DNA from 4 places in the Pantoea sp. USHLN298 genome. Region 3 is predicted to be linked to each of the others. Evidence: predicted binding sites of a transcription regulator. Region 3 holds the regulator's gene; each other region holds the start of a gene.
The links. The regulator CRP, encoded in region 3, controls carbon source genes, mostly activating them, when cyclic AMP is high. The targets are predictions, from matches to a motif close to ATGTGANNNNNNTCACAT.

Region 1 (4,214 bases), on a different contig from region 3:
CCGCTGCGCCGCTATGATCTGAAAACAACAGATTGATCTTCCGGCAGATCCCTTAACCCGTTACCAGGCTGAGTTAAAGTGCAGCAGATGGCAGCCAGCACTTCATCGCCTCCTTTCAAAGGGCGCTCCATAGCTTCTGAAAACAAAAATCCACGCCAGGGCGTGGATTTTATCGGGTATGTTGCGCTGCATCAGGTTCAGTGAAACCCCATGTGACAACAGAAACCAATCAGACGTTAAACAGGAAGTTCATCACGTCGCCATCTTTGACGATGTACTCTTTCCCTTCAGAACGCATCTTGCCGGCTTCTTTCGCGCCTTGCTCGCCTTTATAAGCGATAAAGTCTTCAAAGGCGATGGTCTGTGCACGGATGAAGCCTTTCTCGAAGTCGGTATGGATTTTACCGGCTGCCTGTGGAGCCGTAGCGCCTACCGGGATGGTCCAGGCACGCACTTCTTTCACGCCTGCGGTGAAGTAAGTCTGCAGGTTCAGCAGGGAGTAACCGGCACGGATCACACGGTTCAGGCCTGGCTCTTCCAGTCCCAGTTCCGCCATGAACTCATCACGATCTTCATCTTCCAGCTCAGCGATATCTGATTCCACCGCAGCACACACCGGCACCACCACGGAACCTTCCGCTTCGGCGATGGCACGCACCTGATCAAGGTAAGGGTTGTTCTCAAAACCGTCTTCATTGACGTTAGCGATGTACATGGTCGGCTTCAGCGTCAGGAAGCTCAGATAGCGAATTGCCGCTTTCTCATCAGCATCCAGATCCAGCGAACGCAGCATACCGGCTTCAGAGAGATGCGGCAGGCACTTCTCCAGCGCAGCCAGTTCGGCTTTCGCGTCTTTATCGCCGCCTTTGGCTTTCTTCTGCACGCGCTGAATCGCACGTTCGCAGGTATCGAGATCGGAGAGCGCCAGTTCGGTGTTGATGACGTCAATATCTTCAGCCGGGTTTACTTTGCCCGCAACGTGAATGATGTTGTCGTTCTCAAAGCAGCGCACCACGTGACCGATCGCTTCGGTTTCACGGATGTTGGTCAGGAACTGGTTACCCAGTCCTTCACCTTTTGACGCGCCTTTTACCAGGCCAGCGATGTCGACGAATTCCATGGTCGTAGGCACCACGCGCTGCGGTTTAACAATCTCAGACAGCTGATCGAGACGCAGGTCAGGCATCGGCACCACGCCAGTGTTGGGCTCAATGGTGCAGAAGGGGAAGTTAGCCGCTTCGATACCCGCTTTAGTCAGCGCGTTAAACAGCGTGGATTTACCGACGTTCGGCAGGCCGACGATACCGCATTTGAATCCCATGGTTTGATACCCTTTATAACTGGATGGACAGCCCGCCCGGCGGCGCACTGTCGGAGACGAAATGAAAATTTTCGCGCATTATACACAGAATCGCGACGATTCGGGCGATTAAGCAGGCTTGAAAGCGTGCAGCCGGTTCATCGCCTTGATGCGATCTTCTTTCAGCCACAGTTCGGTGCAGCGCACCGCTTCATCAATGGCGTCATCAATCAGTTTCTGCTCACTGGCGGGCGGTTTGCCCAGCACAAATCCGGTTACCTTATTGCGATCGCCCGGATGACCGATGCCGATGCGCAGACGGTGGAAGTTATTGTTGTTGCCCAGCTTACTGATGATGTCCTTCAGCCCATTATGGCCACCATGCCCGCCGCCTTGCTTAAACTTCGCTACGCCTGGCGGCAAGTCGAGTTCATCGTGGGCCACCAGAATCTCTTCCGGTGCAATGCGATAGAAGGTCGCCATTGCGGCCACCGCTTTGCCGCTCAGGTTCATAAAAGTGGTCGGCACCAGCAAGCGCACATCTTCTCCGGCGATCGCCAGACGGGCGGTATAGCCGAAGAATTTACCTTCCTCTTTCAGTGACTGATTGTGGCGCTCAGCCAGTAAATCCAGATACCAGGCACCGGCATTATGGCGCGTGGCGGCATATTCAGCGCCGGGATTGGCAAGACCCACAATCAGTTTAATGCTGCTCACAATGAATATCCTGCTGTTATTGCCAAAGGGCGTTAGTTTACTTCGCCGCAGGCGAGATGACAAAGCGCATACCGTTAAAGTGATTCAGAACGGTGATTAATCATTTTTCATCTAAATCAATAAGCTGCAATCAGATCCAGTCACAAGTTTATGGCGGTTGTGTGATCCGGCCCGCAACGTTGCCGTCAGCCATTGCCTAAACTTATGGCAACTTAACATTGTGTGCGGTTTTAATCGGCTCATAAGGATGGAGGTGCAACATGAAACATCAACATTGTCGCGTCGCGGGTAATAGTTTGATGGTACTGGGATTACTCACAATGGTAATGGGTGTTGGCTATTCAATTATCAACCAGTTACCGTCGCTTCATCTGCCACAGTTTCTGGCGCACGGTGCGATGTTCAGTATTTTTATCGGCGCGCTGCTGTGGCTGGTCGGCGCACGCGTCAGCGGTCGTGAAAAAGTGGAAGATCGTTATTACTGGCTGCGTCATTACGACAAACGCTGCCGTCGGTCTCATCACACCCATCACTAACGGATGGCTGCCGATATCGGTTGCTGTTCAGTACGATTTCTGCCGCTGGCTTTGGCGCGATAAAGCGCCTCATCGGCCAGCGCCAGTAAATCCTCGAAGCGGTGCTGGCGATGGGTCGCTGTGGCAAATCCAATGCTGACCGTATAGTCTACGGCGCTGGGTTGTGACTGACTGGTCGCCAAACGAATCGCTTCACACCAGGCCTGTGCTTCCTCTGCACCGGCCGGAATAATCGCTGCAAACTCCTCACCGCCCAGTCGGGCAAAACGTCCTTCTACCGGGATCAGTCCGGTTACTAACTGGCAAAAGTCGATCAAAATCTGGTCGCCCTGATGGTGTCCATAACGGTCATTGACGCTTTTAAAGTGATCGAGGTCGAACAGCACCGCAGTAAACGGGCGGTTCTGCCGATGGCAGCGCGCCACGATTTTCTCCGCCTCAAGGAACAGCGCCCGCCGGTTCCAGACGCTGGTCAGCGGATCGTGCAGTGAGGCGTATTTGTAGGCGATCTGGGTGCGCTCATTGACCATCGCCAGAATGGTGAAGGTCAGGCCGATGACAAACAGAATCGATTCCAGAATCACATAAACCGAAAAGTCAGACCCGCCAATCGCACCGTGCAGGCGGGTCGGTATCGCCTTGTCCAGCAGCATCCGCGCCAGATGAAACAGCAGATGGATCCACAGCAGCAGTTGCGCGGGCCAGAAGGTGACTTTCAGCGAGTCACGGGCCAGCCATAACAACTGGATCAGCGCCGCCGTGTATGCAACACAGGCGATGCACAGCACCAGCACCCGCTTGGGTAAGCTGTAGTAGAACGCTGGAAAACAGCAGAGGATCGCCCAGAGCAGTGCGCCCAGCAGCCAGCCGGTGCCGATCTTTTTACCGCAGAATAAGCGAAAGGCATTGAGTAAGCCGCCATAGGCCAGCATCACCAGCACATTGCCAGCGGCAACCGGCAGAAACTGCATTCCGCTGCTGCGTAAACTGCTAAAAAACACCGCCACCAGGGTAAAAACAAGCGACAGGCAGGTAAAACCCAGCACGCGATCGTATTGCGATCCCATCCAGGCAAAAACCATGATGATGCTTAAAAAACCCAACACGTAGAGCTCACAAATAAATAGCGTATAGATATCCAGAGTCATAGTGGTGGCGTTGTGATGAAAAGTGCGCAGCAAATTATCACTTAACCGTCTGGGGCAGAAGTGAGGAATGCGGCGTTTTACTAAAAGAGTGGGTGGCGTTGAAAATAACCGATTTCGGGGAAATTTATCGCGGGAATAGCACTAAAGGCAGCGAGTTAATCGGGCCGTCGCACAGATGAAAAAAACCGGGCATGAAGCCCGGTTTCGCGAAGATTAATGCTCGAACATCGCCGAGATTGACTCTTCGTTACTGATGCGGCGAATCGCTTCAGCCAGCATGCCAGACAAAGTCAGGGTGCGCACATTCGGCAGTGACTTCATCTCTTCAGACAGCGGAATGGTATCGCAGACAATCACCTGGTCGATCACCGACTTACGCAGGTTTTCAACCGCGTTGCCTGAGAAGATCGGGTGCGTTGCGTAAGCAAATACGCGCTTCGCACCGCGCTCTTTCAACGCTTCAGCCGCTTTACACAGCGTGCCGCCGGTGTCGATCATGTCGTCGACCAGCAC
Region 2 (4,214 bases), on a different contig from region 3:
CGACTGAATGCCGCGACGACGTCACGGTTCTCCCAGCCGCCCAGCTGCTGCATCGCCATCGGCATGTCAAAGTGAAACAGCGTCACGAAGGGCGTGACGCCCTGCGCCAGCAATTCATCAATCACTTGGTTATAGAACGCTACCGCCTGCGGGTTAAGATCACCGCTGCCGTCCGGGATCAGCCGCGACCAGCTGATTGAGGTGCGGAAACTGTTGTGGTTCAGCTGCTTCAGCAAGGCGATATCCTGACGCCAGTGCTGATAGAAGGTTGAGGTGTCAGCCGGGCCAATCTGCTGATGAAAACGCGATGGCTGCTGCGTGTACCAGTGATCCCAGATGGTGGCGCTTTTGCCGCCGTTCAGGCTATCACCTTCGGTCTGTAAGGCGGAACTGGCGCTGCCCCACCAGAAGTTATCGGGAAACGTGTAGTGCATGGTGCCTCTCTCCAGGAAATTAGTGGGTACCGGCGGTTTCAGCCAGCGGCGCGTGCGACTGCGTCTTCTCCAGTTCGGCTTTCATTAGCGATCGTTCGTAGGCGCGCAGAAACGGCAGGTAGCACAGGGCGGAAAGCACCATGCAGACCAGGCACATCACCACCGGACTGATCGCCCAGTTGGCTGCCCATGACGCGCCAATCGGTGCCGGTGTGGTCCACGGCGTCAGCGACACCACCTGCGCCAGCCAGCCGAGCCGGGTAGCGGTATACGCCAGCACGGCGTTAAGCATCGGTACGCAGACAAACGGAATAAACATCAGCGGATTCATGATGATCGGTGCGCCAAACAGGATCGGTTCGTTGATATTGAAGAAGCTCGGCACGATGCCCATTCTGCCGATGGTGCGCAGATGGGTGGCACGGCTGCGCAGCAGCAGAAAGGCCAGAGGCAGCGTGGAGCCGACACCGCCAATCAGCAGGTAGTGATCCCAGAAGCCCTGCAGATAGATGTGCGGTAACACATTGCCCGCCGCCAGGGCGGCCTGATTAGCGGAGAGGTTGGCCATCCAGAACGGGTTCATGATGCCAGTGACAATCAGCGCCCCGTGGATGCCGGCAAACCAGAAGATCTGACACAGCAGTACCGACAGCAGAATCGCCGGTAACGAGTCGGAAGCGGAGACCAGCGGTGCCAGCAGATGCATGATGGCCTGCGGAATGATCATCCCGGTTTTGGCCTCAATCAGCAGATTGAGCGGATGCAAAGTCCCGATGATCACCACCACCGGGATCAGGATCTCAAACGAACGTGCGACACCGGTCGGTACCTCTTTGGGCAGGCGGATCGTGACGTTGTTGTGCTTCAGCCACGCATACACGCGGGTAGCATAAATGGCGGTCAGCAGCGCGGTAAAAATCCCCTGACCGGAGAGGTATTCAGTGGAAATGGTGTGATTGGAGTAGGGGGCCGCCACCAGTAAAAAGGCCATAAAAGCCAGCAGACCTGACATCACCGGGTCCAGTGAGAATTGCCGTCCCAGGCTGGCACCAATCCCCACCGAGATGAAAAAGGTCATCACCCCCATGCTGAGGTTAAACGGCAGCATCAACTGGTCACGGTAGGTGGCGGAGAAGTCGAGCCAGGCCCGGGCGACGCTGTTGGTGCTGGTGGCGGAGAAGGGAGGAAAGATAAACACCAGCATGAAGGAGCCGATGATCATAAACGGCAGCGCGGCAGTAAAACCGTCACGAATAGCAATCACATATTTCTGCTGGCCCAGCCGGCCGGCCAGCGGCGTAATCGATTGCTCAATCACCGCGATCATGGATTGATAGAGTGAGCTCATAAGGCCGCCTTTTCCTGCGCAGCTGCAATCAGCGACAGCGCGAAATCCAGCACCTTGTCACCCCGTTGCATGCCGTAATCCATCATATCGATCGGTTGGACCGGAATCGCCTGGCCTGCTGCTTTTTCGCTCAGGCTTTGCAGCATATATTTTACCTGCGGTCCGAGTAATACCACCTGATAGCGGGAAAACTGTTCGTCAAACTCCGCTACGCCAAACGCGTTGATCTCAACGGCTAATTCCCGTTGCGCGGCGGCTTCCACCATTTTCCGCACCAGCATGCTGGTGGACATCCCTGCTGAACAACACAACATGATTCTGTACATGGTTACTGTTCCTCGCCTTTGACACTAAAGTGAGGCTGATTGGATATCATATGGAAACCGGTTTCCATCGACAGCAATCAGAAGTGTGATGCGCGTCAATAAGCCAGATTAGCGGTTTTTTTTAATTCGATTAGGGTCACAAAATTGACCGTAAAAGCGAAGAGGAGGTGGCTTATGGAAAATCGGTTTCCACGACTGGATGAAATGGCTATACTTTGGCCGGCGAACCATTGCGCAGATAAGCAAAGTGAGCATTTTTTGGCATAGCGCCGTTTTCAGGGGAGAAAAATGTCTACTATCAACGATGTATCGCGGCTGGCTGGGGTATCGAAAGCCACAGTTTCCCGGGTGTTGAGCGGTTCACGCGGCGTAAAGGAAGCCAGTCGGCTGGCGGTCCTGAAAGCCGTCGAAGAGCTGAACTACCGGCCAAACGTTATTGCCCAGTCGTTATTCAGCCAGACCACCCACTGTATCGGCGTTATCTGCGCGCAGGAAAACGTTAATCAGATCACCGCCTGGCTTTTCGCTCTGGAAAAGCAGCTTCGTCAGCATCAGAAGCATCTGTTATTGCGCTTTGCCCATAGCAAAAGTGACGTTCTGACCGCGCTTGACGAGCTGAGCTGTGGACTGTGCGATGATGTGCTGATCATTGGCGCGCGTTTTCCCCTTAATATTGATGATGAACATGTCATTCTGGTCGACTGCGCCGAAGCGGAAGGGCCGAACAGTATCCAGTTCGATCACGCTTTTGCCGCCGAGACCGCCAGCAATTTCCTGATTAATCAGGGCCGTCGCCAGATCGCCCTCATCCAGCCTGAGAACGGGGGCACCGCCGGGCAGGTCTTACAGGGTTACAAGCTGGCGCTGGAAAATAACCTTTTACCTTTTAACCGTAACCTGGTGATTACTGATGCGGTCTCTTCGTCGGTGGCGATTCAGATGCTGCTGAATAATGCCAGCAGCCGGAATTTCAACGCCTTGCTGGTGGCTAATGAGCAGGAAGCGCAAAGCGTTATGGCGCAGTTACAGGCCTTTAATAAAGCGGTACCGGATGACGTAATGGTATTCAGCCTGGCGGGATCGGTGAATTTACCCGGTTTACCCACTATTCCGGCAATTGAATACTCTCTCGATGCGATGGCATCACGTATTGTCGGCTGGTTAACCGCCACCACCCAGCAGATGCTGGGCAGTTCGGTATTACGTGGCGATCTGATTATCCCTGACTGGCGGCAGCGCTGATTTTGCAAGGCGGATTAGGCGACGTCGCTTTGCTGATGTTGTAAAAAGTGACAGGTTGCGCCCAGCATGCCGGAATCGTTGCCGAAGGTAGCGGTATCAATGCGAATATCAATTTGATATTTTTCCAGCTGCCGTGAGAGCTCATCAATAAAGGGTTCACGTTCGGTAATTCCCCCGCCGATGAAAATAGTCTGCGGGTCAAATACGCTGAAAAGATTATATAAACCGGCGGCGAGATCCTGATAAAAGCGATCAACTACCTGTTGTGCCTGCTCATCGCCCTGATCAAACGCGTCGAACACATCCTTACCACTGACATCATCGACCGGCTGACCGCTGAGCCGACTGAAATTTTCGCGCAGGGCGGTCATGGTGCAACTCTTTGCCATGGTATGGGGTTCGATATTGTTGTCGGTAGGGCGTGACGTCAGCAGACAGCCAAATTCTCCGGCACGATTGCGGCCACCGCGGATCAGCGCACCGTTACAGAAAGCCGCGCCGCCTAAGCCGGTGCCGATGGTCAGCATCAGAAAATCATCCAGCTTCTTCGCTTTTCCCAGCCAGCGCTCGGCCAGTAAAGCACAGTGCGCATCATTCTCAACCGTCGCCGGCAGCGAGGTTTTATCGGTCAGCCACTGGCTCAGGTTAAACTGATCAAAGTCGCGAATCGTGCCGCCCATCGCAATATATCCGCTCTCCGGATCAATATAACCCGGCGTGCTGACCGCAATGCCGCTGCATGATGGGTTTTGCTTTAGCCAGGCGATAATCTGTTCCAGTATTTTATCCCGATCGTTATGTGAGATATCAGCACTGTCGCTGGCCAGAATATTTCCCTGAGCGTCGATCACGCCCATTTTTAAT
Region 3 (4,214 bases):
GTGGTGCTGGTGTGGTCGGAGCTGCATGAATCGGTCAATATTATGCCGCGCAAAGAATTTCGCGGCTGATGCGCCGATCGGCAATTCATGGTAACAATGCCCATGGCCCGACCTCACAGGGAGCTTTTTTATGTCTGCACGCCATCCGATAATTGCCGTCACCGGTTCCAGCGGCGCGGGAACCACCACCACCAGCCTCGCGTTCCGTAAAATCTTTCAGCAGCTCGATCTGCACGCTGCCGAACTGGAAGGCGACAGTTTTCACCGCTTCACCCGGCCGGAAATGGATATGGCGATCCGCAAAGCGCGCGATCTGGGCCGTCATGTCAGTTACTTCGGTCCGGAAGCCAATGACTTTGGCCTGCTGGAGCAGAGCTTTAAACAGTATGGGCTCAACGGTGAGGGCCAGTCGCGTAAATACCTGCATACCTATGACGAAGCCGTTCCGTGGAATCAGGTGCCGGGCACCTTTACGCCGTGGCAACCGCTGCCGCAAAACACCGATATTCTGTTTTACGAAGGACTGCACGGCGGCGTGGTGACCGCCCAGCATAACGTGGCTGAGCATGTCGATTTACTGGTCGGCGTGGTACCGATTGTCAACCTGGAGTGGATTCAGAAGCTGGTGCGTGACACCAGCGAACGCGGCCATTCGCGGGAAGCGGTGATGGACTCGGTGGTGCGCTCGATGGAAGATTACATCAACTTCATTACGCCGCAGTTCTCGCGCACTCACCTTAACTTCCAGCGCGTGCCGACGGTGGATACCTCGAACCCGTTTGCCGCCCGTGCTATTCCGTCACTGGATGAGAGTTTCGTGGTGATCCACTTCCAGGCGCTGGACGATATCGACTTCCCTTACCTGCTGGCGATGCTGCAGGGATCGTTTATCTCGCACATTAATACGCTGGTGGTGCCGGGCGGAAAGATGGGGCTGGCGATGGAGTTGATCATGGGACCACTGGTGAAGCGACTGGTGGAAGGCAAGCGAATAGAATAAGAGGCCGCAGAGCGGCCCCCGCAGAGATCAGCGTTCGATCACTTCATAGCTGTGGGTAATGGTGACGCCTTTGCCCAGCATGATGGCAACCGAGCAATATTTTTCTGCAGAAAGATCCACCGCGCGTGAGACCGCTTTATCCTGGAGCGCTTTGCCGCTAACGATAAAGTGCAGGTTGATGTGCGTAAAGATTCGCGGCGCCTCTTCACGACGTTCTGAGGTCAGTTTCACTTCACAATCAGCCACATCGTTGCGGCCTTTTTGCAGAATTGAAACCACGTCGATGGCGCTACATCCGCCCGCCGCCATCAGCACCATCTCCATTGGGCTGGGCGCTTTATCACCCGAATTGCCATCCATTAATACCTGATGGCCGGACGACGACTCACCGAGGAATGTCAGCCCTTCTACCCATTTCACTCTTGCCTGCATGATTTTCGCTCCAGAATATGCGGTTTTGCCGTCAGAGTACGCTTTCGCCTGGTAAACAGCAATCCAGAGAAATCCGCTGTTAGCTGAAGCGAGACAACAGAAGACAGTCGGCAAAAGCTGTGCTACAAACAGTGCTGAAAATATTTTTCGTCACCCGATGGCGAAGCCGGGAAGAATGATGCGCACTGCGCCGAATGCAGCCCGAATAATTTCCTGTAAGGGAAACGCTTGAAGCTTTCATCGCCTGACAGGGAAAACTGCCCCCTGTATTTTGGGCACGATTACAACAGAGGATAATAGCGAATGGTTCTCGGCAAACCGCAAACAGACCCTACACTCGAATGGTTCCTGTCCCATTGCCATATTCACAAGTATCCATCCAAAAGTACGCTGATTCACCAAGGTGAAAAAGCAGAAACGCTTTACTACATCGTGAAAGGTTCCGTCGCGGTTCTGATTAAAGATGAAGAAGGCAAAGAGATGATTCTTTCTTACCTGAATCAGGGCGATTTTATTGGCGAGCTTGGCCTGTTCGAAGAAGGTCAGGAGCGCAGCGCCTGGGTACGTGCGAAAACCGCGTGCGAAGTGGCGGAGATTTCCTACAAGAAATTCCGTCAGCTGATCCAGGTTAACCCCGATATCCTGATGCGACTCTCGTCGCAGATGGCGCGTCGCCTGCAGGTTACGTCTGAAAAAGTGGGTAACCTCGCTTTCCTCGACGTCACCGGACGCATTGCTCAGACTCTGCTTAACCTGGCGAAGCAGCCAGACGCCATGACGCATCCCGACGGCATGCAAATTAAAATTACTCGTCAGGAAATTGGCCAAATCGTTGGTTGCTCACGTGAAACCGTGGGCCGTATTTTGAAGATGCTGGAAGATCAGAACCTGATCTCCGCACACGGCAAAACCATCGTCGTTTACGGCACCCGCTAATTCCTGTCACCCACGGCGTGATGGCAACATCGCGCCGTTATTGTTTGTGTTGGGCCGATGTGGCGTCGAATTATTTACCATCCTGAAGTCAATTATGCCTTGCGGCAAACGCTGGTGCTCTGTCTGCCAGTGGCGCTGGGCTGGCTGGCTGGCGACCTGCAAAAAGGTCTGCTGTTCTCGTTAGTCCCCGCCTGTTGCAATATCGCCGGTCTGGATACCCCGCATAAACGTTTCTTCAAACGCCTGATTGTTGGCGGCAGCCTGTTTGCGCTCGGCAGTTTTCTGATTCAGTGGCTGACGCTGCACGCGATTCCTTTGCCGCTGATTCTGTTCGCGATGCCGCTGCTGCTGGGCGTCACCGGTGAAATTAGCCCGTTGCACGGCCGTCTGTTGCCGGGCTCGCTGATCGCCGCCATCTTCACGCTGAGTCTGATTGGCCGTATGCCGATCTACGTACCGCCGCTGCTCTATATCGGCGGCACGCTGTGGTACGGGCTGTTTAACTGGTTCTGGTTCTGGCTGTGGAAAGAGCAGCCGATGCGCGAAAGCCTGAGCCTGATCTACCGTGAGCTGGCCAACTATTGCGACGCCAAATATACCCTGCTGACCCAGCTGACCGATCCGGAAAAGGCCCTGCCGCCGCTGCTGGCGCGTCAGCAAAAAGTGGTCGATCTGATCACCACCTGTTACCAGCAGATGCACATGCTGTCTGCCAGTCGGGATCACAGCCATAAGCGGCTGACCCGTGCTTTTCAGGTGGCGCTGGATCTGCAGGAACATATCTCGGTCAGCCTGCATCAGCCGGAAGAGGTGCAGAAACTGGTGGAGCAGAGCCATGCGGAAGCGGTGATCCGCTGGAATGCCCAGACCATCTCGGCCCGCTTACGGGTGCTGGCGGATAACATTCTCTATCACCAGTTGCCCGATCGGTTTGGCATGGAGAAGCAGCTCGGCGCGCTGGAAAAAATTGCCCGCCAGCATCCTGATAATCCGGTGGGAAATTTCTGTCTTTATCACTTTAACCGCATCGCGCGGGTGCTGCGTACGCAAAAGCCGCTCTATCAGCGTGACCTGATGGCCGATCGCCAGCGCCGTCTGCCGCTGCTGCCGGCGCTGCGCAGTTATCTTTCCTGGCGTTCGTCTGCACTGCGCACCGCCGGTCGTTTTGCCGTGATGCTGATGCTGGGCAGTGCGCTGGCGCTGTTTTTCAATATTCCGAAGCCCTACTGGATTCTGATGACCATTATGTTCGTCAGCCAGAACGGCTATAGCGCCACCCGGGTTCGTATTCAGCACCGGGCGCTGGGCACTTTTGTCGGACTGGTGATTGCCGCCGCCACCTTACGTCTCGCGGTACCGGAGTCGCTGGTGCTGATGATCATGCTGGTGATCACTTTTATCAGCTACCGCTTTACCCGCCAGTTTTACGGCTGGTCGATGATTGGCTTCACGGTGACGGCGGTCTACTCGCTGCAACTGCTGTCGCTGAATGGCGCGCAGTTCCTGCTGCCGCGCCTGATGGATACCCTGATGGGCTGCCTGATCGCCTTCGGCGGGATGCTGTGGCTCTGGCCGCAGTGGCAGAGCGGCTTGCTGCGACAGAACGCCCATGACGCGCTGGAAACTTACCAGGATGCGCTGCGGCTGCTGCTGGGCGCGGAACAGTCGCCGGAGAAGCTCGCTTATCAGCGGGTACGGGTTAATCAGGCGCACAATGCGCTGTTTAACTCCCTGAACCAGGCGATGCAGGAACCGGCTTTTAACGCCCAGTATCTCAAGGATATGCGGCTGTGGGTCACCCATAGCCAGTTCATTGTTGAGCACATCAATGCGATGACGATACTGG
Region 4 (4,214 bases), on a different contig from region 3:
CAAGATGACCATCATCGTGGCTAACCTGGCTCCGCGTAAAATGCGCTTTGGCATCTCCGAAGGGATGGTGCTGTCAGCCGGTCCTGGCGGTAAAGATCTGTTTGTGCTGTCGGTAGACAGCGGTGCGGTACCGGGTATGCCGGTTAAGTAACCGCCCGCCATGATCTTTCCTTACTGCTGGCAACAGCAGTAGGGGAAGATCGTTTCTTCCCCCTCTTTTTCCTCACTCCTCATTCCTCTTCTGTGTGGGTTTATCTTCTGCTCTGCACCACTGATCGTCTGCCTGGTGCCTGTTATGTGATCGCTAGCACGCTAAGCGGTTAATGCGTATGATGAAGCTCAGTGAAAACAGGAGCCTGTCATGCTCACCGTGCTGTCTGTCTGCGGGCGCTACCTACGTGCCTTTATTATCATTTATCTCTGCTTATACAGTGGCAACGGCATTGCCTCGCTGCTGCCCATCACCATTCCTGGCAGTATTCTTGGAATGCTGATCCTGTTCGCCCTGCTGGCATCTCAAATCCTGCCGGTCAGCTGGGTAAAACCGGGCTGTCATCTGATCATTCGTTACATGGCGCTGCTGTTTGTGCCGATCAGCGTCGGCGTGATGAGCCACACCGATATTCTCAGCGCCCAGTTTGGTCCGATCGTCATCTCCTGCATCGTCAGTACCTTTGTGGTGCTGGCTGTGGTCGGCGTAAGCGCTCACCAGCTCCATAGCCGCCGCCCGGTGAGGGAGTCAGAGGATGAGTGATATCTGGTGGTCGCTGCCGCTGACGCTGGCGGCTTTCTTTCTGGCGCGCAAGCTGGCGCTAACCCTGAAAATCTCGCTGCTCAATCCGCTGCTGGTGGCGATGGCGATTATCATCCCGATCCTGCTGCTGTTGCAGCTGCCCTACTCGCGCTATTTTGCCGGCAGTCAGATTCTCAATCAGCTGCTGCAACCGGCGGTGGTGGCGCTGGCGCTGCCGCTGTATGAGCAGATGCATCAGATTCGCGCCCGCTGGAAGTCGATCATTGGCGTCTGTTTTATCGGCAGCCTGACGGCGATGGTGTCGGGCACCGCCATCGCCTTGTGGCTGGGTGCTACGCCGGAAATTGCCGCCACGATCATTCCCAAGTCGGTGACCACGCCGATTGCGATGGCGGTGGCCGGTTCGCTGCACGGCATTCCGGCGATCAGCGCGATCTGCGTGCTGATCGCCGGCGTGCTGGGCGCGGTATTCGGTCATATGCTGCTGAATCTGCTTGGCGTCAAATCTAAAGCGGCGCGCGGCCTGGCGATCGGCAACGCTTCTCATGCCCTTGGCACCGCCCGCGCCGCAGAACTCGATTATCAGGAAGGGGCATTCAGCTCACTGGCGCTGGTGATCTGCGGCATTATCACCTCACTGCTAGCCCCGATTATTTTTCCGGTTCTGCTGCACTGGTTTGGCTAAAACTTTGCGAGAGATCTCGCAAAGTTGAAACATGCAACACAGGTTGCATTGTCAGAGCGATGTGGATCACATATAAACCGATGACTGGCATATCGCCCTGCTGAATTTAATGAGGCTCTCATGCATTCACGTTTCCTCTCCGCCTTCGAGGCGTTGCCGTCAACTCTGCAAACGGCGCTGGCTCCGCTGCTGGACGCGCCTGACTTTCAGGCCGTGCTGAGCGCCGACCAGGTCGCGTCGCTGCAGCAACAGACTCAGATGGACGCCGATGCGCTGGCGCTGGCGCTGCTGCCACTGGCAGCGGCCTGTGCCGTAGCGACGGTGTCACACTTTAACGTTGGTGCTATCGCCCGTGGCGTCAGCGGTACCTGGTACTTCGGTGCCAACATGGAGTTTACCGGCACGCCGCTGCAACAGACGGTACACGCTGAGCAGAGTGCCATCACCCACGCCTGGCTGCGCGGTGAACGCCGGCTGGAGACCATCACGGTCAACTACACGCCGTGCGGCCACTGCCGTCAGTTTATGAATGAACTCAACAGCGGCACAGAGATTCGTATTTCGCTGCCGCAGCGCGCCATCAGCACCCTGGCGGATTACCTGCCTGATGCCTTTGGCCCGCGCGACCTCGACATCACCACGCTGCTGATGGACGCGGTCGATCACGGCTATCGTGCTGACGGCGATCCGCTGGTACAGGCTGCCGTTGCGGCGGCCAATGCCAGTCACGCGCCCTACAGCCAGTCACACAGCGGCGTGGCGCTGGAAACCGAATCCGGCACCATTGTGACCGGTCGCTATGCTGAGAACGCGGCGTTTAACCCCAGCTTTCCGCCGTTACAGGCCGCGCTGGTGCTGCTGAATATGCAGGGTGGACACAGCAGCCAGATAAAAAGAGCGGTGCTGGCAGAAGTCGAAAATGCCACGCTGAGCCAGTTTGCCGCCACGCAGGCCACATTACAGACCTTTGGTTGCAGTGAGCTGCTGGCTGTCAGATTGCACAAAGCATAACCGGCTGTCAGAAAGGCCACAGTTTTGTGACCTTTTATGAACAAATGCTGTACTTCTGTGGGAAATTTCATAGGATCTGGCGCCAGAATTCACGTCATGACAAATTACTCTGAATAATTCGGGTTGCAGGATAGCAGCAGGTACGTGAATGATTCGCAGCGGAAACTCGGCCGCTGCACTGCTCCTGCAGCCTGAGCTATAACGGGTAAGTAAACTGGCGCTACCTTTCCGGCGTGACGCCAGACAACACTGCAACCGGAGCATCACTGCATGGAACTCGACTACGAAAGTAAACGTCCGCTCTACATCCCTTACGCTGGCCCGATTTTGCTGGAATTTCCCCTGCTCAACAAAGGCAGTGCCTTTAGCATCGAAGAACGCAACGAATTTAATCTCAATGGCCTGCTGCCGGAAGCGGTAGAGTCAATTGAAGAGCAGGCGCAGCGTGCCTGGCGTCAGTTCCAGGATTTCAAAAACAATAACGATAAGCACGTCTATCTGCGTAACATCCAGGACACCAACGAAACGCTGTTCTATCGCCTGCTGGATAACCATCTCGAAGAGATGATGCCGATTATCTATACCCCTACCGTCGGCGCTGCCTGTGAACACTTCTCTGAAATTTATCGCCGCGCACGCGGGGTCTTCATCTCTTACCCGAACCGCGACCGTATCGAAGATATGCTGCAGAACGCCACTAAACAGAACGTGAAAGTGATTGTGGTTACTGACGGTGAGCGCATTCTGGGTCTGGGTGACCAGGGCATCGGCGGTATGGGCATCCCGATCGGTAAACTGTCGCTTTACACCGCCTGTGGCGGTATCAGCCCGGCCTATACCCTGCCGGTGGTGCTGGATGTCGGTACCAATAACCAGCAGTTGCTGAACGATCCGCTCTACATGGGCTGGCGTCACCCGCGTATTACCGGCGAAGAGTACGATGCTTTCGTTAACGAATTTATTCAGGCGGTAAAACGCCGCTGGCCGAAAGTGCTGTTGCAGTTCGAAGATTTCGCCCAGAAGAACGCCATGCCGTTACTTAACCGCTATCGTGATGAAGTCTGCTGCTTTAACGACGACATTCAGGGCACCGCCGCGGTCACCGTCGGGACACTGATCGCCGCCAGCCGCGCCGCCGGTAGCCGCCTGTGCGAACAGAAAGTGGTGTTCCTGGGCGCCGGTTCTGCCGGTTGTGGCATCGCGGAACAGATTATTGCGCAGATGAAATCGGAAGGTCTGAGCGATGAAGAAGCGCGCAGCCGGGTCATGATGGTGGATCGCTTTGGTCTGCTGACCGACAAGCTGCCTAACCTGCTCGATTTCCAGAGCAAGCTGGTGCAGAAAAGTGAAAACATTCAGCACTGGGATGTCACCAGCGACGCGATTTCGCTGCTCGACGTGGTGCGTAACGCCCGGCCGGATATTCTGATTGGGGTATCGGGTCAGCCAGGGCTGTTCACCGAAGAGATCATCCGCGAGATGCACAAGCACTGCAAACGCCCGATCGTCATGCCGCTCTCTAACCCGACCTCACGCGTTGAAGCGACGCCAGCCGACATCATCGCCTGGACCGACGGCGCGGCACTGGTCGCCACCGGCAGCCCGTTCTCGCCGGTCAGCTGGAACGGAAAAATCTACCCGATTGCCCAGTGCAACAACTCCTATATCTTCCCCGGTATTGGTCTGGGCGTTATCGCCTCAGGTGCCAGTCGCGTGACGGATACCATGCTGATGACTGCCAGCCGTGCCCTGGCTGACTGCTCC

Region 1: the regulator CRP is predicted to act here: its motif matches at 2,177-2,194, upstream of pth (aminoacyl-tRNA hydrolase).
Region 2: the regulator CRP is predicted to act here: its motif matches at 2,233-2,250, upstream of WFK59_RS20650 (PTS sugar transporter subunit IIB).
Region 4: the regulator CRP is predicted to act here: its motif matches at 1,494-1,511, upstream of cdd (cytidine deaminase).

Annotation. Positions count from the first base shown of each region.
Region 1 covers NZ_JBBCRO010000001.1:820,313-824,526, forward strand. The annotation lists gene ychF (redox-regulated ATPase YchF) at 230-1,321, opposite strand; gene pth (aminoacyl-tRNA hydrolase) at 1,430-2,017, opposite strand; gene ychH (stress-induced protein YchH) at 2,278-2,553, shown strand; gene WFK59_RS03950 (GGDEF domain-containing protein) at 2,550-3,701, opposite strand; gene prs (ribose-phosphate diphosphokinase) at 3,915-4,214, opposite strand, start outside.
Region 2 covers NZ_JBBCRO010000009.1:55,369-59,582, reverse strand. The annotation lists gene WFK59_RS20660 (glycoside hydrolase family 1 protein) at 1-434, opposite strand, end outside; gene WFK59_RS20655 (PTS sugar transporter subunit IIC) at 454-1,782, opposite strand; gene WFK59_RS20650 (PTS sugar transporter subunit IIB) at 1,779-2,108, opposite strand; gene WFK59_RS20645 (LacI family DNA-binding transcriptional regulator) at 2,397-3,350, shown strand; gene WFK59_RS20640 (ROK family protein) at 3,365-4,214, opposite strand, start outside.
Region 3 covers NZ_JBBCRO010000007.1:48,111-52,324, forward strand. The annotation lists gene WFK59_RS18205 (YheU family protein) at 1-69, shown strand, start outside; gene WFK59_RS18210 (phosphoribulokinase) at 131-1,000, shown strand; gene WFK59_RS18215 (OsmC family protein) at 1,028-1,432, opposite strand; gene crp (cAMP-activated global transcriptional regulator CRP) at 1,736-2,368, shown strand; gene WFK59_RS18225 (YccS/YhfK family putative transporter) at 2,426-4,214, shown strand, end outside.
Region 4 covers NZ_JBBCRO010000003.1:190,936-195,149, forward strand. The annotation lists gene metG (methionine--tRNA ligase) at 1-151, shown strand, start outside; gene WFK59_RS08870 (CidA/LrgA family protein) at 362-754, shown strand; gene WFK59_RS08875 (CidB/LrgB family autolysis modulator) at 747-1,439, shown strand; gene cdd (cytidine deaminase) at 1,560-2,450, shown strand; gene WFK59_RS08885 (NAD-dependent malic enzyme) at 2,721-4,214, shown strand, end outside.